3 regions of the Paraburkholderia sp. WC7.3g genome follow, and region 3 is predicted to be linked to each of the others. Evidence: predicted binding sites of a transcription regulator. Region 3 holds the regulator's gene; each other region holds the start of a gene.
What was found. Region 3 encodes HrcA, which represses chaperone genes, less so after heat shock. Its sites were predicted from a motif close to TTAGCACTCNNNNNNNNNGAGTGCTAA; they were not measured.
Positions count from the first base shown of each region.

Region 1: rpoH (RNA polymerase sigma factor RpoH) is a predicted target of HrcA. The motif match lies at 3,219-3,245, and genes of this name have one in related genera.
Region 2: groES (co-chaperone GroES) is a predicted target of HrcA. The motif match lies at 2,069-2,095, and genes of this name have one in related genera.

Region 1 is NZ_JBNDMA010000002.1:844,889-849,964, forward strand. Features, by position in the region: gene cydB (cytochrome d ubiquinol oxidase subunit II) at 1-1, opposite strand, end outside; gene OKW43_RS15435 (cytochrome ubiquinol oxidase subunit I) at 36-1,628, opposite strand; gene cydP (cytochrome oxidase putative small subunit CydP) at 1,618-1,878, opposite strand; gene rpoH (RNA polymerase sigma factor RpoH) at 2,222-3,157, opposite strand; partial or broken gene OKW43_RS15450 (acyloxyacyl hydrolase) at 3,541-3,635, shown strand; gene OKW43_RS15455 (nuclear transport factor 2 family protein) at 3,677-4,060, shown strand; partial or broken gene OKW43_RS15460 (2-isopropylmalate synthase) at 4,275-4,457, opposite strand; gene ybiB (DNA-binding protein YbiB) at 4,675-5,076, opposite strand, start outside.
Region 2 is NZ_JBNDMA010000002.1:1,178,521-1,183,596, forward strand. Features, by position in the region: gene OKW43_RS16945 (hypothetical protein) at 1-693, opposite strand, end outside; gene OKW43_RS16950 (hypothetical protein) at 1,542-1,670, shown strand; gene groES (co-chaperone GroES) at 2,167-2,457, shown strand; gene groL (chaperonin GroEL) at 2,511-4,151, shown strand; gene cysC (adenylyl-sulfate kinase) at 4,352-4,990, opposite strand; gene OKW43_RS16970 (chondroitin 4-O-sulfotransferase) at 5,017-5,076, opposite strand, start outside.
Region 3 is NZ_JBNDMA010000002.1:1,023,024-1,028,099, reverse strand. Features, by position in the region: gene grpE (nucleotide exchange factor GrpE) at 1-373, opposite strand, end outside; gene OKW43_RS16250 (hypothetical protein) at 746-907, shown strand; gene OKW43_RS16245 (RNA-binding S4 domain-containing protein) at 879-1,286, opposite strand; gene hemH (ferrochelatase) at 1,301-2,365, opposite strand; gene hrcA (heat-inducible transcriptional repressor HrcA) at 2,544-3,563, opposite strand; gene OKW43_RS16230 (NAD kinase) at 3,775-4,677, shown strand; gene recN (DNA repair protein RecN) at 4,745-5,076, shown strand, end outside.

The sequences.
Region 1 (5,076 bases), 180 kb from region 3:
TATGGGTTTCTCCTCCGAGGCGGTGTAGCGGTGCGTCATGCTGCCGTGTTCGACAGTGGCCGCGTCACCGGCTGTTCGTTCTCGTGGTGATAGCGGCCCGTATGCAGCGACGAGGGGCCGAGCCGCGCGTACTTGAACATCAGCATGATCTCGATGACGAACAGCGCCGTGTAGAACAGCACGAAGCCGCCGATGCTCAGATACAGATCGCGCGGCGTCAGCGTCGACACGGCCAGGTTGGTCGGCAGAATGCCCGCGATGCTCCACGGCTGGCGGCCCATTTCGGCGACGATCCAGCCGAGCTCGGCGGCGAGCCACGGCAGCGGAATCGCTATGACCGCCCAGCGCAGGAACCAACGGCGCTTTTCGAGCAGCAGCGTGCGCTGCGCGCAGAACCAGAATGCGAGCACGAAGGTCGCGAGGAACAGCAGCCCAAGGCCGACCATCATGCGAAACGAGAAGAACAGCGGCAGCACCGGCGGAACCGTGGCTCTTGCCGCGGCGGCGATCTGGACTGGTGTCGCGTCGGTGACGTTCGGCGTGAACTGCTTGAGCAGCAGGGCGTAGCCGAGATCGTCCTTGTACTTGTCGAAGGCGGCATGCGCCTCGTCGCTGGAGTCGCCGCCCTTCAACCGCTGCAACGCCGAATAGGCGAGCATGCCGTCCTTGATGCGACCTTCGTTTTCGGCGATCAGGTCGCGCAGGCCGACCACGGGTTCGTCGAGCGAGCGGGTCGCGATGATGCCGAGCGCGTACGGCACACGGATCGCGTAGTCGGTGCGTTGCTCCTTCTGGTTTGGAATACCGAATACCGTGAACGGTGCCGGCGCGGGCGCGGTCTCCCATTCGGATTCGATCGCGGCGAGCTTGATCTGCTGGACTTCACCGGTGCGATAGCCGGATTCGTCGCCGAGCACGATCACGCACAGTGCCGACGCGAGGCCGAAGCCGGCGGCGATTGCGAACGAGCGCAGCGCGAACTCGGTGTCGCGGCGCTTCAACAGATACCACGACGACACGCCGAGCACGAACATCGCCGCGGTCACATAGCCGGCCGACACCGTATGCACGAACTTCACCTGCGCGACCGGATTGAAGATCACCGCGCCGATGCTGTCGAGCTCCATGCGCATCGTCTGGTAGTTGAACTTCGCGCCGACCGGATTATTCATCCAGCCGTTGGCAATCAGAATCCATAGCGCCGACAGGTTCGAACCGAGCGCGACACAGAACGTGACGATCAGATGCTGGACTTTTGACAATCTGTTCCAGCCGAAGAAGAACAGACCGACGAACGTCGATTCGAGGAAGAACGCCATCAGCCCTTCGACGGCTAGCGGCACACCGAAAATGTCGCCGACATAATGCGAGTAATAAGCCCAGTTGGTGCCGAACTGAAACTCGAGCGTGAGGCCGGTCGCGACGCCCATCGCAAAGTTGATGCCGAACAGCTTGCCCCAGAACTGCGTCATGTCCTTGTAGATCTGCTTGCCGGTCATCACATAGACCGACTCCATGATGACGAGCAGCCAGGCGAGGCCGAGCGTCAGCGGCACGAACAGAAAGTGATAAAGCGCCGTGATGGCGAACTGGAGCCGCGACAGTTCTACGACTTCGCTAACGGGCATGTTGATCACCTCGAGACGGATGCGGGACGGGCACCGACAGCAGCGCCTGCGCGACCTGCTCAGGCGGCAGCATCATGTGCTCCGCCTGTGGATGATTGAAGAATGTGAACTTGAGCGCCATCAGCAGTGTGAACTTGATGGCGAGGATGATGGCGATATCGCGCGCGAGCGCTGGATCGCGTACCCACCTGGTGAACCGGCCGCGCCAGCGCGACCGGACAGAGCTGCTGCGATTCAGGGCTATGGTCATGATCGGTCGAAGACGACTTCACGCCGGTGAGCCGGCTGGATCCAGACCGCGCTGGCCGTCAGGCAGTCTGGCGAATGCATGCCGATTGTAGGAGGTGAGCCTCGCGCGCTCCAGTTTAGCCATGCGGCGTCACATCGCAAAACTTGCCGCGTTCACGCAGTATTGCTACCGGATTCTCGATACGTCAAGAAAGGCTTACCGGCCTCGCCTGGGCAACTCGCGGGTCGGCCGACGTGAATGCGCGGCCGCGCGGACCAAAGAGTGGACGAAACGAATAAAAAACCCCGCCGTCTTGCGAGGGCGGGGCTTTGAGCGCCATTTACGCGCGCATGGCTTCGACGCTTTATGCGTATTCGGTCAGCGCACCGCGCATCTTCTTCATCGCGCTGGCTTCGATCTGGCGGATACGTTCGGCCGATACGCCGAATTCATCGGCCAGCTCATGCAACGTCGAGCCGCCCGAGCCGTCGTCAGCCACCTTCAGCCAGCGCGCTTCAATGATGCGGCGGCTGCGCGGATCAAGCGCATCGAGCGCGCTTGCGATGCCGTCGCTTTGCAGCCGGTCGCGCTGGCGCGAAGCCAGCACGGCGGTCGGCTCGCTGTGCGAGTCGGCCAGATAGGCGATCGGCGCATACGACTCTTCACCGTCTTCGACCTGACCTTCGAGCGCGATGTCGCCGCCCGACAGACGCGTTTCCATCTCCGCGACCTCTTCGCGCTTCACGTTCAATTCCTTGGCGAGACCCTCGATCTCATCCGGCGTGAACGCGCCGAGACCTTGCTTGTGGCTGCGCAGGTTGAAGAACAGCTTGCGCTGCGCTTTGGTGGTGGCGACCTTCACCATGCGCCAGTTGCGCAGGATGTATTCATGGATCTCGGCCTTGATCCAGTGCATCGCGTACGACACGAGGCGCACGTTTTGCTCGGGATCGAAGCGCTTGACCGCTTTCATCAGGCCGATGTTGCCTTCCTGGATCAGGTCGGCGTGCGGCAGCCCGTAACCGAGGTAGTTACGCGCGATGGACACGACGAGTCGCAGGTGCGACAGAACGAGGCGGCGCGCCGCCTCCAGATTGTCGTGTTCGCGCAATTCGGTGGCGAACTGGCGTTCTTCCGCCGGCGTCAGCATCGGGATCCGGTTGACCGCCTGGATGTAGGCGTCGATGTTGCCCAGTTGGCCGGACAGCAGCGAGGAATGCGAGAGCGCCAGTGCACCTGCCGAAGCGGCCTTAGCCGACGACGGGCTCAAAGTACTCGGAAGGGTCATTGCATGGCTCACGTGTGAAGCTCCTTTGGAATCAGACAATAGCGTACTCAGTAAACGACTCCAGCGTTGGATGTTAGCACTCTGATCTGCCGAGTGCTAATACTTAGAGGTCGCAGGGGTATCCAAGTTCCCGGAAATCCTATTGACTTTCGTATTTTGATAGTCATCATACGCTCTATTCGGTCTGCCTGTTTGATCTGTAAAAATGAGCACCTCGGGCCACCATCACTCTAATAATCGACTTACGTTTGCTCGCTTCCAAGCGGTTAATTTCATGAAAATCAGCGTTGTTCGTGCCTTGAACGCTGCTCAGCTTGCGCCAAAAATAAAGGAAGCAGTCGCTTAATACGCGCCGGGAGTGAAGGCCGGATTATCCGCGAGGCAGACCACACGTCGCCGGCTATCGCTTCCAGCAAGCTTCAATGGCGGTATCAAAGAGCCGAATCCTGGTATAAATTTCAGCCAGCTATATTTGCAATATCACTTCTGACCGTGGCCGCCTGCGGCTCGCGGTGTGCGAGGGTCTCTGCAATGGCGGCAAAGATGATCGAGGCGATCCGCGGGCTCGAGCGAGAGCGTTTTCGCGCGATGGTCGACGGCGATGGGCAGTCGCTCGACACGCTGCTCGCGGACAATGTGAGCTACGTCCATACGAACGGCAAGCGGGAGACGAAACGGCAGTTCATCGACGGGATCATCGCGGGGCGCCGCCGTTATCGGCAGATCGAAGTGCAGTCGCAGGACGTGTTGCCGGCCGGGCGGGAGACCTACGTGGTCACGGGCCGCGCGCTGATCGAGATGGAGGCGAACAACGGCGCGCTACTGTTTCCGATTGCCTATACCGCGATCCATACGCACGAAGACGGGCAGTGGCGGCTGATCGCATGGCAGGCGACGCGTTGCGCGCTGGAGTGAGATTTTCCTGACGCGGGCGCGCGTCGCGAGCGCGTCCGCGGCGGCAGCGGAATCGGGGTGCGCACTCCGCCGCTGAAGGCTCAACGCTCAGTTCAGACTCAGTCCAGATTTGCGCGCTCACGCCGCTCACGCATTCGTCAGCTTTGTCGCGCCTGTTTGCGGCGGGCTCATCAATGTCCGCATGCGCGTCGCGAGGCTCCCGCACGCCGCGCATCACCAGCTCTCCCGCATACGGATGCCGCGCGGCCACCGGAAGCCGCGTGCAACGCTCCGCCACGCGCCTGACCGTCGTCAGATCCGACAAATCCAGACCGCTGTCGATGCCCATCGCGTCGAGATTCATCGCGAGCGTGACGAGATCGACGTTGCCGGTGCGCTCGCCATTGCCGAACAGACAGAGAACTGCGACGGGGGTGAAGCGAAACTGCGGGAACTACGGGAAGGACCGCCGACGGCAACCGGAGCTGCCAGCGCGCGGCGCTACACGTGACTTACGCCAGGTGTAGCGATAGGGGCCGCGCCAGGCGGCCGGAGATAATTCGGAAGGTGTTCGGAAGGGAATGCATGAGGACAAATGTATGACGGTGTATGTCGGCCTGTAAACCGGCGGGCCGTCAGGCCGCCGTCTTCGCGATATCGACGATCAGCTCGACCTGCCGCTCGATCGCGCCTGGCACCGGCGCTTCGCCGCGCAGCACGGCGTCGATCCAGGCGGCCGTGGTCGCGGCGTCGCGCGCCTCGGGCAGTTCGACTTCGGGCGCATCGGGCGACGAGCGCGCGTGCGGCAGCCGCGTCTCGCAGATGCCGTCATGCAGCCAGTCGACCTGCACCTGGCGGCGCGTATCGGCGACCGCCTCGCCTTCGGTGCCGCGCGCGAGCAGCGCCCCGCCGACGGCCGCATCGGGATGCGTGATGAACAGCTGCGTGAGGCTGTCGCGATACGGCGGATGCGTGTAGTTGACGAGCCGCAGTCCGGCGGGCGCGAAGGGCTGCAGCAGCTTCACGAGCGTATGCGT
Region 2 (5,076 bases), 160 kb from region 3:
GAATAGCTGGCCCGGCACGTTGTGGTGCGTGCCCATCGCCCGCAAGGCGGCCGCGTCCGCGACTGTCATTGTGCCGAACTGGGCGTGCCCGTCGGGACGGGGTGGTGCGACATTCGGCACTTGCAAATCGTGGATCATCCAGCCCTCGTACCAGCCGCTTTCGTTGTTAATCACAAACAGATATGACAGGTCGGTAAATACATCGATGAAGGCGCGAACGTTATTGGGATCAGTGGGCAACCCCGGCTTCGGCTCGACCACCAGGCGTACCGCACCGATGGTTGGCAAGCCGCAGTTGGCGCCAGTTGCCGTCAGCATCGCCTTGTCGTTGATGCCCGGGAATCGTGTCGTGAACGGATTGGGTTCGAATCCTACTGTGGACAGCAGGTAATACTGGAACAGCTGGCTCGGTTTGTCGGCCTCGGCATAGGCCTGAATCGGCAAATAGGTATGGGGCCGCTCGGCTATCCTTTGGAGGAGATCCTGCAGCGGATCTGGCAGGTGCGCGATGTCGCCGCGCTGGCGCACCAGCGCGGCGTCAGCGGCAGCGTTCGGATTCGGATGGCAAGGTGGCGGCGGCTGTTCTGCGCATGCCTGGCCTGCGGCCAACGCGCCGATGAAGGCGGCAGCGGACAGACTGGCAGCTCGAGAAGCCAGTGGTCTGAAGCTGCGGGGCTTGAATAGCGATTTCATGATTGCTCCTGAGGTTGACCCGCTTCGACGGACAGATCTGCGGTTAGGTATTGATGTGTGGCTTAACCTCCTTTGAAAGTTGAGTCGCGGGTTGTCCATGGCCGGGCAGCGGGTCGCCTGTCTCGACCATGACGCTGCCTCGCGGTGGGCAACCCGCGAGGCGATGTGACTGGGTGAAATCGGCAAATCGGATGCCGCGAGAGAAGTGTCGAGTAAACGGGTTGGAGGAAGAGATATTCCGGGCGCAGCTAAGGAATGCAGCGGCAGTCATGCCTGTCGGATCCATTGCGCGCGTACTAGCCGCAACATCCGGCTGTATTCGCGCACTACCTTAAGGCAGGCTGAAGAAGTCGCCGTTCGTCGTTGCCGCAGCAGCAAAGTTGCGTCAAGTTGCAGGCGTAACGGCATCGCCGTCGTTTGATCGCGCCACGCCGCCCTCGGAAGGCCGATGGCGTCCAATAGCGCATTTGCGCGCGCGGTGAAATCCGGACTTGCTTGTCCCGCGATTCATTTTCGTCGCACCGCCAGAGCGGACGCTCGACATGGGTTGTTACGGCCGTGCAACCAACGACAGCGATGGCCGTTCATGTCGCTCAGCGCGGGATGTCGGATGATCGCTGTTCCGGAGTAAGCTGCCGTTGAGGTGACGGAGCTTCGAACGACGGCAGTGCGTCGAAAGTACGCGTTCGCCGAACGGAGCACGAGATTCAGAGCGGATGGTTGGCGAATGCCCGGTTAGCGTGCTTCAGCCGACTCCCGCACGCCCACACATCAATGACCGCAAAGGCCGACAGAACAAACCTCAAGACACAAGACAGGATGACTTGCCGGCTGGCTCCGAGGGATGAATGACCGCCGCATCCTCAAAAGCTGCACATGATGTGGTGCTTGGCCCGGTGTCCGGAGTGGGCGAATCCGCCCAGTCGCGATATGGGGCAACTAGCAATGTGCTGTTCGATGCGCCGCGTGATGCGTGATCTACACATCCTTTGAAAACTGATCGTTGCAGGCAGATCGAATGGCAGCGCGTTGGTCCACTCTGACAACCCTGCGGACGTTTCATGGAAACGTGAAGTCTGGCAGACTCTTCTGGCTACTAGCGGATAGGGGTTTTCCCTGATGGGGCAATCGGGCATCTAATTGTGATGCACAGATTCCATGAGTGGCCGTCCGCGCCGGAGCCGACAACAGCCGATGGATCTCCGAGAAAATAGTTTAAGTATTTGTTTTTAATGTAAATTATCCGGCGACCTCGAATTTTTGTTGCGTTGCAAGATTCAGACTTAAGCGAACAAAGTTCAAACTCAAGCGAATCTCGAGACCAGCACTGCCGCTACTCCTCACTTCTTGAATTTGTCACTACCCGTCCATATAATTAGCACTCGCTGCACGAGAGTGCTAACAACATCTCCGGTTGGCTCAGCCAGCCGGGTTTTCTCAGCGTTCTTCAGTCTCAATCAGAGAGGAGTATGTATGAACCTTCGTCCTTTGCATGATCGCGTGATCGTCAAGCGCCTGGATCAGGAAACCAAGACTGCGTCGGGCATCGTGATTCCCGAAGCCGCAGCGGAAAAGCCGGATCAGGGCGAAATCCTCGCAGTCGGCCCGGGCAAGCGCGACGACAAGGGCGCAGCCATTGCGCTCGACGTAAAAGTCGGCGACCGCGTCCTGTTCGGCAAATACGCAGGCCAGACCGTCAAGGTCGACGGCAACGAATTGCTGGTAATGCGCGAAGAAGACATCATGGCCGTGGTGCAGAAGTAAGCGCAAGGTCGCTACTTCCCCGGTTACATCCAAAGTATTCAAGGAGTTAGAAGATGGCAGCTAAAGACGTCGTATTCGGAGATTCCGCCCGTGCCAAGATGGTCGAAGGCGTGAACATTCTCGCCAACGCCGTGAAGGTCACGCTGGGTCCGAAGGGCCGCAACGTGGTCCTCGAGCGCAGCTTCGGCGGCCCGACGGTCACCAAGGACGGTGTGTCGGTCGCAAAAGAGATCGAACTGAAAGACAAGCTCCAGAACATGGGCGCGCAAATGGTCAAGGAAGTCGCTTCCAAGACCAGCGACAACGCAGGCGACGGCACGACGACCGCTACGGTTCTCGCGCAATCGATCGTCCGCGAAGGCATGAAGTACGTCGCATCGGGCATGAACCCGATGGACCTGAAGCGCGGTATCGACAAGGCCGTTACAGCCGCAATCGAAGAACTGCGCAAGATCAGCAAGCCGTGCACGACCAACAAGGAAATCGCCCAGGTTGGCGCGATCTCGGCGAACAGCGATTCGTCGATCGGCGAGCGCATCGCTGAAGCAATGGACAAGGTCGGCAAGGAAGGCGTGATCACCGTCGAAGACGGCAAGTCGCTGCAAGACGAGCTGGACGTCGTCGAAGGTATGCAATTCGACCGCGGCTACCTGTCGCCGTATTTCATCAACAACCCGGACAAGCAAGTCGCCGTGCTCGAGAACCCGTTCGTGCTGCTGCACGACAAGAAGGTGTCGAACATCCGTGATCTGCTGCCGGTGCTCGAGCAAGTCGCGAAGGCTGGCCGTCCGCTGCTGATCATCGCTGAAGACGTCGAAGGCGAAGCGCTCGCAACGCTGGTCGTCAACAACATCCGCGGCATCCTGAAGACCGTTGCCGTCAAGGCTCCGGGCTTCGGCGATCGTCGTAAAGCGATGCTGGAAGACATCGCGATCCTGACCGGCGGTCAGGTCATCGCTGAAGAAACCGGCCTCACGCTCGAGAAGGCAACGCTGGCTGAACTGGGCCAGGCGAAGCGCATCGAAGTGGGCAAGGAAAACACCACGATCATCGACGGCGCTGGCGAAGCTGCAAACATCGAAGCACGTGTGAAGCAGGTTCGCACGCAAATCGAAGAAGCGACCTCGGACTACGACCGTGAAAAGCTGCAAGAGCGCGTTGCCAAGCTGGCAGGCGGCGTTGCAGTGATCAAGGTCGGTGCTGCGACCGAAGTCGAAATGAAGGAAAAGAAGGCACGTGTCGAAGACGCACTGCACGCAACGCGCGCGGCTGTGGAAGAAGGCATCGTGGCCGGTGGCGGCGTCGCGCTGATCCGTGCACGTAAGGCAATCGATGGCCTGAAGGGCGCTAACGCCGATCAGGACGCAGGTATCAAGATCGTTCTGCGCGCAATGGAAGAGCCGCTGCGCCAGATCGTCACCAACGGTGGCGAAGAAGCGAGCGTCGTCGTGGCAGCGGTTGCGGCTGGCAACGGCAACTACGGCTACAACGCAGCGACCGGCGAGTACGTCGACCTGGTTGACGCAGGTGTCGTGGACCCGACGAAGGTGACGCGCACGGCGCTGCAAAACGCAGCTTCGGTTGCCGGTCTGCTGCTGACGACCGACGCAGCTGTCTGCGAACTGCCGAAGGAAGATGCTCCGATGCCTGGTGGCATGCCCGGCGGCATGGGCGGCATGGGCATGGACATGTAATTCCGCTCGGGCCTCGTGGTCCGGCCGCGTGGTTGACCACAGCGGCCGGGTCACGGACGAGGCCCGGCTGGAAGTCCATGTGGGGAGTGCGCCGCGAGGCGTGCTTCCCAAATGAACAAACCCGCTTATGCGGGTTTTTTCGTTTGGGGTCGGCGTTGACGTGGGGACCGGGGGGCGCTTGTGGATGCCCGCCGTGCGGATCAGGCGCCTGCCGTGTGAGCGGAACGATCAGTCGACGTTCCGAGGCACTTTTCGCGCAGGTAGTCGAAGATCTGCGCGACGCTTTCCTCGCGGGGGAGCGTTCCCGTATCGACGTACAGGTCGGGATCGATCGGCGCTTCATAGGGCGCTGATACGCCGGTGAACGAGCTGATTTCGCCAGACCTCGCTTTCGCGTAAAGACCTTTGGGATCGCGGTTCGCGCAGATGGCGAGCGGGGCGCACACGTAGGTCTCGACGAACTTGTCGGGTCCGATGATCTCGCGCGCCATCGCCCGGTCTTCGCGTATCGGCGAAATCAGCGCGGTAATCACGATCAGGCCCGCGTCGTTCATCAACTGGGCGACGTGCGCGACGCGGCGGATGTTTTCGCGCCGGTCGTGGCGCGCGAAGCCGAGGTCGCTTGCCAGACCGTGGCGGATATTGTCGCCGTCGAGCACATAGCAGGCATGACCGAGCGCGATCAGCTGCTCCTCGAGCGCGAACGCGAGCGTCGATTTGCCGGCGCCGGACAGGCCGGTCAGCCAGATCGTGGCCGGCGTCTGATCGAATAGGCGTATGCGGTCTTGCACCCCAATGTTGCCGTGGAAGCGTTGCACGAAGCTCGGCGGCTCTTTCATGGATAAGTTCTCCCGACTCTTCTGGCTCACTCGCAGTGCCAGCCTTGCCGCCACGTGCCGGCGTTGTGCAGGCGTTCGGTGGAATT
Region 3 (5,076 bases):
GCAGCGTGAGCTCGACGCCTTCGCGGACCTTCTGCAGGTCGTCGGATGAATGGGCAATGGCCGCCTCGAGACTGTCGACCACCGGCAGCAGATGCTCGGCGAAACTCTCGATCGCAAACTTGTGCGCCCTGGCGACGTCTTCCTGAGCGCGACGCCGCACGTTTTCGGTTTCGGCTTTCGCGCGCAGGAAGCTTTCCTGCAGTTCGGCGATCTTCGCCTGAGCGTCGGCCAGCGCCTGGTCGTCGGCACCCTGAGCCGGTTCGACCTGCGCGCCGGTGTCCTGCTGTTGAGCAGCGGCCTCGGCGGCCTGGCGCGCGGCTTCGTCGGCGGGCGTGGAATTCTGGCTCGTCGGGTTCTCTTGCGTGTTTTCCATGTCGCTGAAAGTCGTTAAAAAGTAAAAGCCAAAGGCGGTGAAAGCCGTTCCGACACGCGGCGATCTGTGCTTTGCAAAATCGCGCCACGCGTCGTCGCGCCGAACCGCCAGTCCCGACCCCAGATGGGGCCTGCAAGAGCCGTTTCAAGCGGCTCCGAGGGTTTTTTCGCACCACCGTCGTGCAGGCGAAATGCGCCGTAACAAGCATTAACGTGGCGCGATCAGATAGAGATTGAGTGCGGCTCGCAACTGACCTATTCTCCAGTCATGGCGCGGCAACGCACGTTAACCCTAATCCGACGTAAGCCTTACCAACGCCTGACAGTCTTTCCGAAAGCCTGTTTCAGCTCATCACCTTCCCAAGGGAGTACCGTGAAACTGACCTTTGCAATCGGGGTGGTCGCACTGGTACTGATCGCGGGCACCACGACCATCTGCATGTCCGGTGCGGTCAACGACCACACCACCGAGTACGGCGGCGTGCACGCCACGATGGAGCAGTTTTTCAATCCCCACCTGAAAATCTGTCGATAGTGCGCCGGTCGCGTTTGGTCGGTCGCCCGTGCAGCGCGGCGGCCGGCTCGTGATACTCCCGGCGCCGCTCCTGCTCGACCTGCCGCTTCGCCTTGCTGTCCGCGGTTTCCACATAAAGCGTCTGCGCGACGCTCGCCGGACCGCGTACCTCGCACAGGCCCAGCACCTCCACCTGCCACACGTACCGCTCGATCTCGATCTCGACCAGATCGCCGACACGCACGTCCTTCGCCGGTTTCACGGCCGCGCCGCCGATGCGCACCCGCCCCTTCTCGACCGCCTCCGCGGCCAGCGAACGCGTCTTGAAAAAGCGCGCGGCCCACAGCCATTTGTCGATGCGCAGTTTCGCGCCCGGTTCGGTTGAAATGCGGTAGTTCATCTGCGTATTCAAGCTCATGTCGTGTGCGGCACCGGCACTGCCTGCACCGGCCAGCCCTGCAGATGCTGCGCGACGATTTCGCCGAGCGCGGCAACCCACGGCTGGGACGCGTTCAGACAGGCGATCCGGTGAAACTCCTTGCCACCCGCCCGCAGAAATTCGTCGCGTACTTCCATGCCGATTTCCTCGATCGTTTCGAGGCAGTCGGCGATGAAACCCGGACAAAACACGTCAGCACGCCGCACGCCTGCCGCGCCGAGCTCCTTCAACGTCGGCGCCGTATAGGGCTGCAGCCATTCGGCCTTGCCGAAGCGCGACTGGAACGTGATGCGGCATTCGACCGGCGTCACCCCGAGCGCCTGCATCAGCAGCGCGCCGGTCTGCTGGCATTGCTCGTGGTACGGGTCGCCCAGGTCGAGCGTGCGCTTGGGTACGCCGTGGAAACTGAGCACCAGTTTGTCGCCCGCCGAGAAGTCGGGGCGGCCGTGCTGATGCCAGTAGTGATGCACCTGCGCGGCGAGCGCCGCGATGTACGCCGGGTGATCGGCATACTGGCGCACGGTGCGGATTTCCGGCTGGTTGCGCATGCGCTTGAGTGCGGAAAAAGCTTCGTCGAAAGCAGTCGCGGTGGTCGATGCCGAATATTGCGGATACATCGGCATAAGCAGCACGCGCTCGGCGCCCGCGAGCTTCAGCTGATTGAGCATCGCCGGAATGCCGGGCGTGCCGTAGCGCATCGCGTAGTCCACCAGTACCGTGTAGTCGTTCAGTTGCAGCAGGTGGCGCAAACCCTCCAGTTGCTTCTCCGTATGGACACGCAGCGGCGAGCCCTCGGGCATCCAGACCGCGGCGTATTTTTTCGCGGAGCTGCGGCCGCGAAACGGCAGAATCAGCAGACGCAGAATCAACTGCCACAACAGCACCGGAATTTCGACCACGCGAGGATCGGACAGGAACTGCGCGAGGTAGCGGCGCACCGCACGCGGCGTCGGTGCGTCCGGCGTGCCGAGATTGATCAGCAATACGGCGACGCGATGCGACGTGGCGTTCTGTGAAGGCCGCTCGAGGTCGAAGCGCATAGGCAGCAGAAATCACCGCTTCACGCGGCGAGTCGATTCAGTGGAGATTCATTATAGCGGCGCGGGTCCTGCCCGGCGCCGCCAGACACCCCTGGCCATTCGGACGATTGGCAGACGTCGCGGGTTCGCGCATCATGGCCGGCACGAGTTGCGATGACGGCTCCGGGGAGCGCGGGGGCTACTGCTGGCTGAGCGTCAAGGACAGCAGCCGCGCGGTGATATCGACGATCGGAATCACGCGGTTATAGGCCATGCGGGTCGGCCCGATCACGCCGAGCGTGCCGACGATCTTGCCGTTCACCTCGTACGGCGCGGTGACGACGCTCATTTCCTCGATCGGCACCAGATTCGATTCGCCGCCGATGAAAATCTGCACGCCCGCCGCATGACTCGACACGTCCAGCAACTGAAGGAGGCTGGTCTTCTGGTCGAACACATCGAACAGCTTGCGCAGGCGCGCCATATCCGACGACAGATCGGCGACTTCGAGCAGATTGCGCTCGCCCGAGATCAGCACGGTCTCGCCGGTGTCGGATTCGTCGGTGCTTGCGGTGACGGCCGCGTGCATCAGCGAGGTCATGTCGCCGCGCAGCTCGTCGATTTCCTCGCGCAGGCGGCGGCGCACTTCGTCGAACGACAGGCCCGCGAAGTGCGCGTTGATGTAATTGGAGGCTTCCACCAGTTGCGAAGGCGAAAAGTCGCGCTGGGTGGCAAGGATGCGGTTCTGCACGTCGCCTTCGGGCGTCACGATGATCAGCAGAATGCGTTGATCGGACAGGCGCATGAATTCGATCTGCTTGAACACGTGGCTGCGGCGCGGCGTGAGCACGACGCCGGCGAACTGCGACAGGTTGGACAGCACGCTCGCCGCCGCCGCGACGATCTTCTGCGGCTCGCTCACCTGCAGCGTGGTCTTGACGGTGCGCATCACCGCTTCCTCGTCGGCGGCGGACTCGACCGTCAGCATCGTGTCGACGAACAGACGGTAGCCGCGCGGCGTCGGAATGCGCCCCGCCGACGTATGCGGACTGATCACGAGTCCCAGATCCTCGAGATCCGACATCACGTTGCGGATCGTGGCCGGGCTCAGTTCGAGGCCCGAATAACGTGACAGCGTGCGCGAGCCGACCGGCTGACCTTCGGCGATGTAGCGCTCAATCAGCGTTTTGAGGAGGGTTTGTGCGCGAGGATCTAGCATGACGAAAAATTTTAGCTCAATGGCACCGCAGCCGCGAGCGCCCCGCGGCGCCCGCCCCCGGCGAATGCGCCGCCTTCGGCGGGCTCGCATGTCATCGGGTCTTCACCATTCTAACGATAATCGCGACATGCGCTGACGCCCTGCGTGCGCCGGCCCACAACCGGGTTGGTCGGCGGTTCTTTTCAGGCCCTACCTATGGTGTAATGCCGGCATGCAAGTGACCAGCCAGTTCAAGACCGTCGCGCTCGTCGGGCGCAGCAATACGCCAGGCATCGGCGAGCCGCTGACCGCGCTCGCCGCGTGCATCGCGAAGCTCGGCCTCGAAGTCGTGTTCGAAGCCGACACCGCCGCCGAAATCGGCGTGATCGAATATCCGGCGCTGCATCCCGCCCAGATCGGCGCGCGTGCCGACGTCGCCGTGGTGCTAGGCGGCGACGGCACGATGCTCGGCATCGGCCGCCAGCTCGCGCCGTATCACACGCCGTTGATCGGCATCAACCACGGACGGCTCGGCTTCATCACGGACATTCCGATCTCCGACATGCGCGAGATCGTGCCGCAAATGCTGTCCGGCAATTTCGAGCGCGAGGAGCGCGTGCTGCTGGAAGCGCGCATCGTGCGCGACGGCACGCCGATCTACCACGCGCTCGCGTTCAACGACGTGGTGGTCAACCGCAGCGGCTTCTCGGGCATGGCGGAGCTGCGCGTGTCGGTCGACGGCCGCTTCATGTACAACCAGCGCTCGGACGGCCTGATCGTCGCGACGCCGACCGGCTCGACCGCGTACGCGCTGTCGTCGCAGGGGCCGATCCTGCATCCGCAACTACAGGGCATCGTGCTCGTGCCGATCGCGCCGCACGCGCTGTCGAACCGGCCGATCGTGCTGCCGGACGAATCGAAGGTCAGCATCCAGATCGTTTCCGGGCGCGAGGTGAACGTCAATTTCGACATGCAGTCGTTCACGTCGCTGGAGCTCGGCGACACGATCGAGGTGCGCCGTTCGCGCCACACGGTGCCGATGCTGCATCCGGTCGGCTACAGCTATTACGCGACGCTGCGCAAGAAGCTGCACTGGCACGAGTACCCGTCGCACGAAGAAGACCCGAGGCCTTAAGCGGCGCTTTGAATTGCGCACGCCGCCGCGGCCGCCACCCGAATCCCAAGCTCACCCGAAGACTCCCATGCTTCGCCACCTCTCGATACGCGACTTCGTCATCGTCGCCGCGCTCGACCTCGAATTCGACAGCGGCTTCACCGTTTTCTCGGGCGAAACCGGCGCCGGCAAATCGATCCTGATCGACGCGCTCGCGCTCGCGCTCGGCGCGCGCGCCGAGGCGAGCGTCGTGCGCACCGGCGAGAGTCGCGCCGACATCACCGCGGAGTTCGAAACGCACGCGCAGGTCGATCAATGGCTCGACGCGCAGGCGCTCGGCGCGGCCGACGACGGCCCGCACGGCGGCACCGTGATGCTGCGGCGGCTGGTCGACGCGAACGGCCGCTCGCGCGCGTTCAT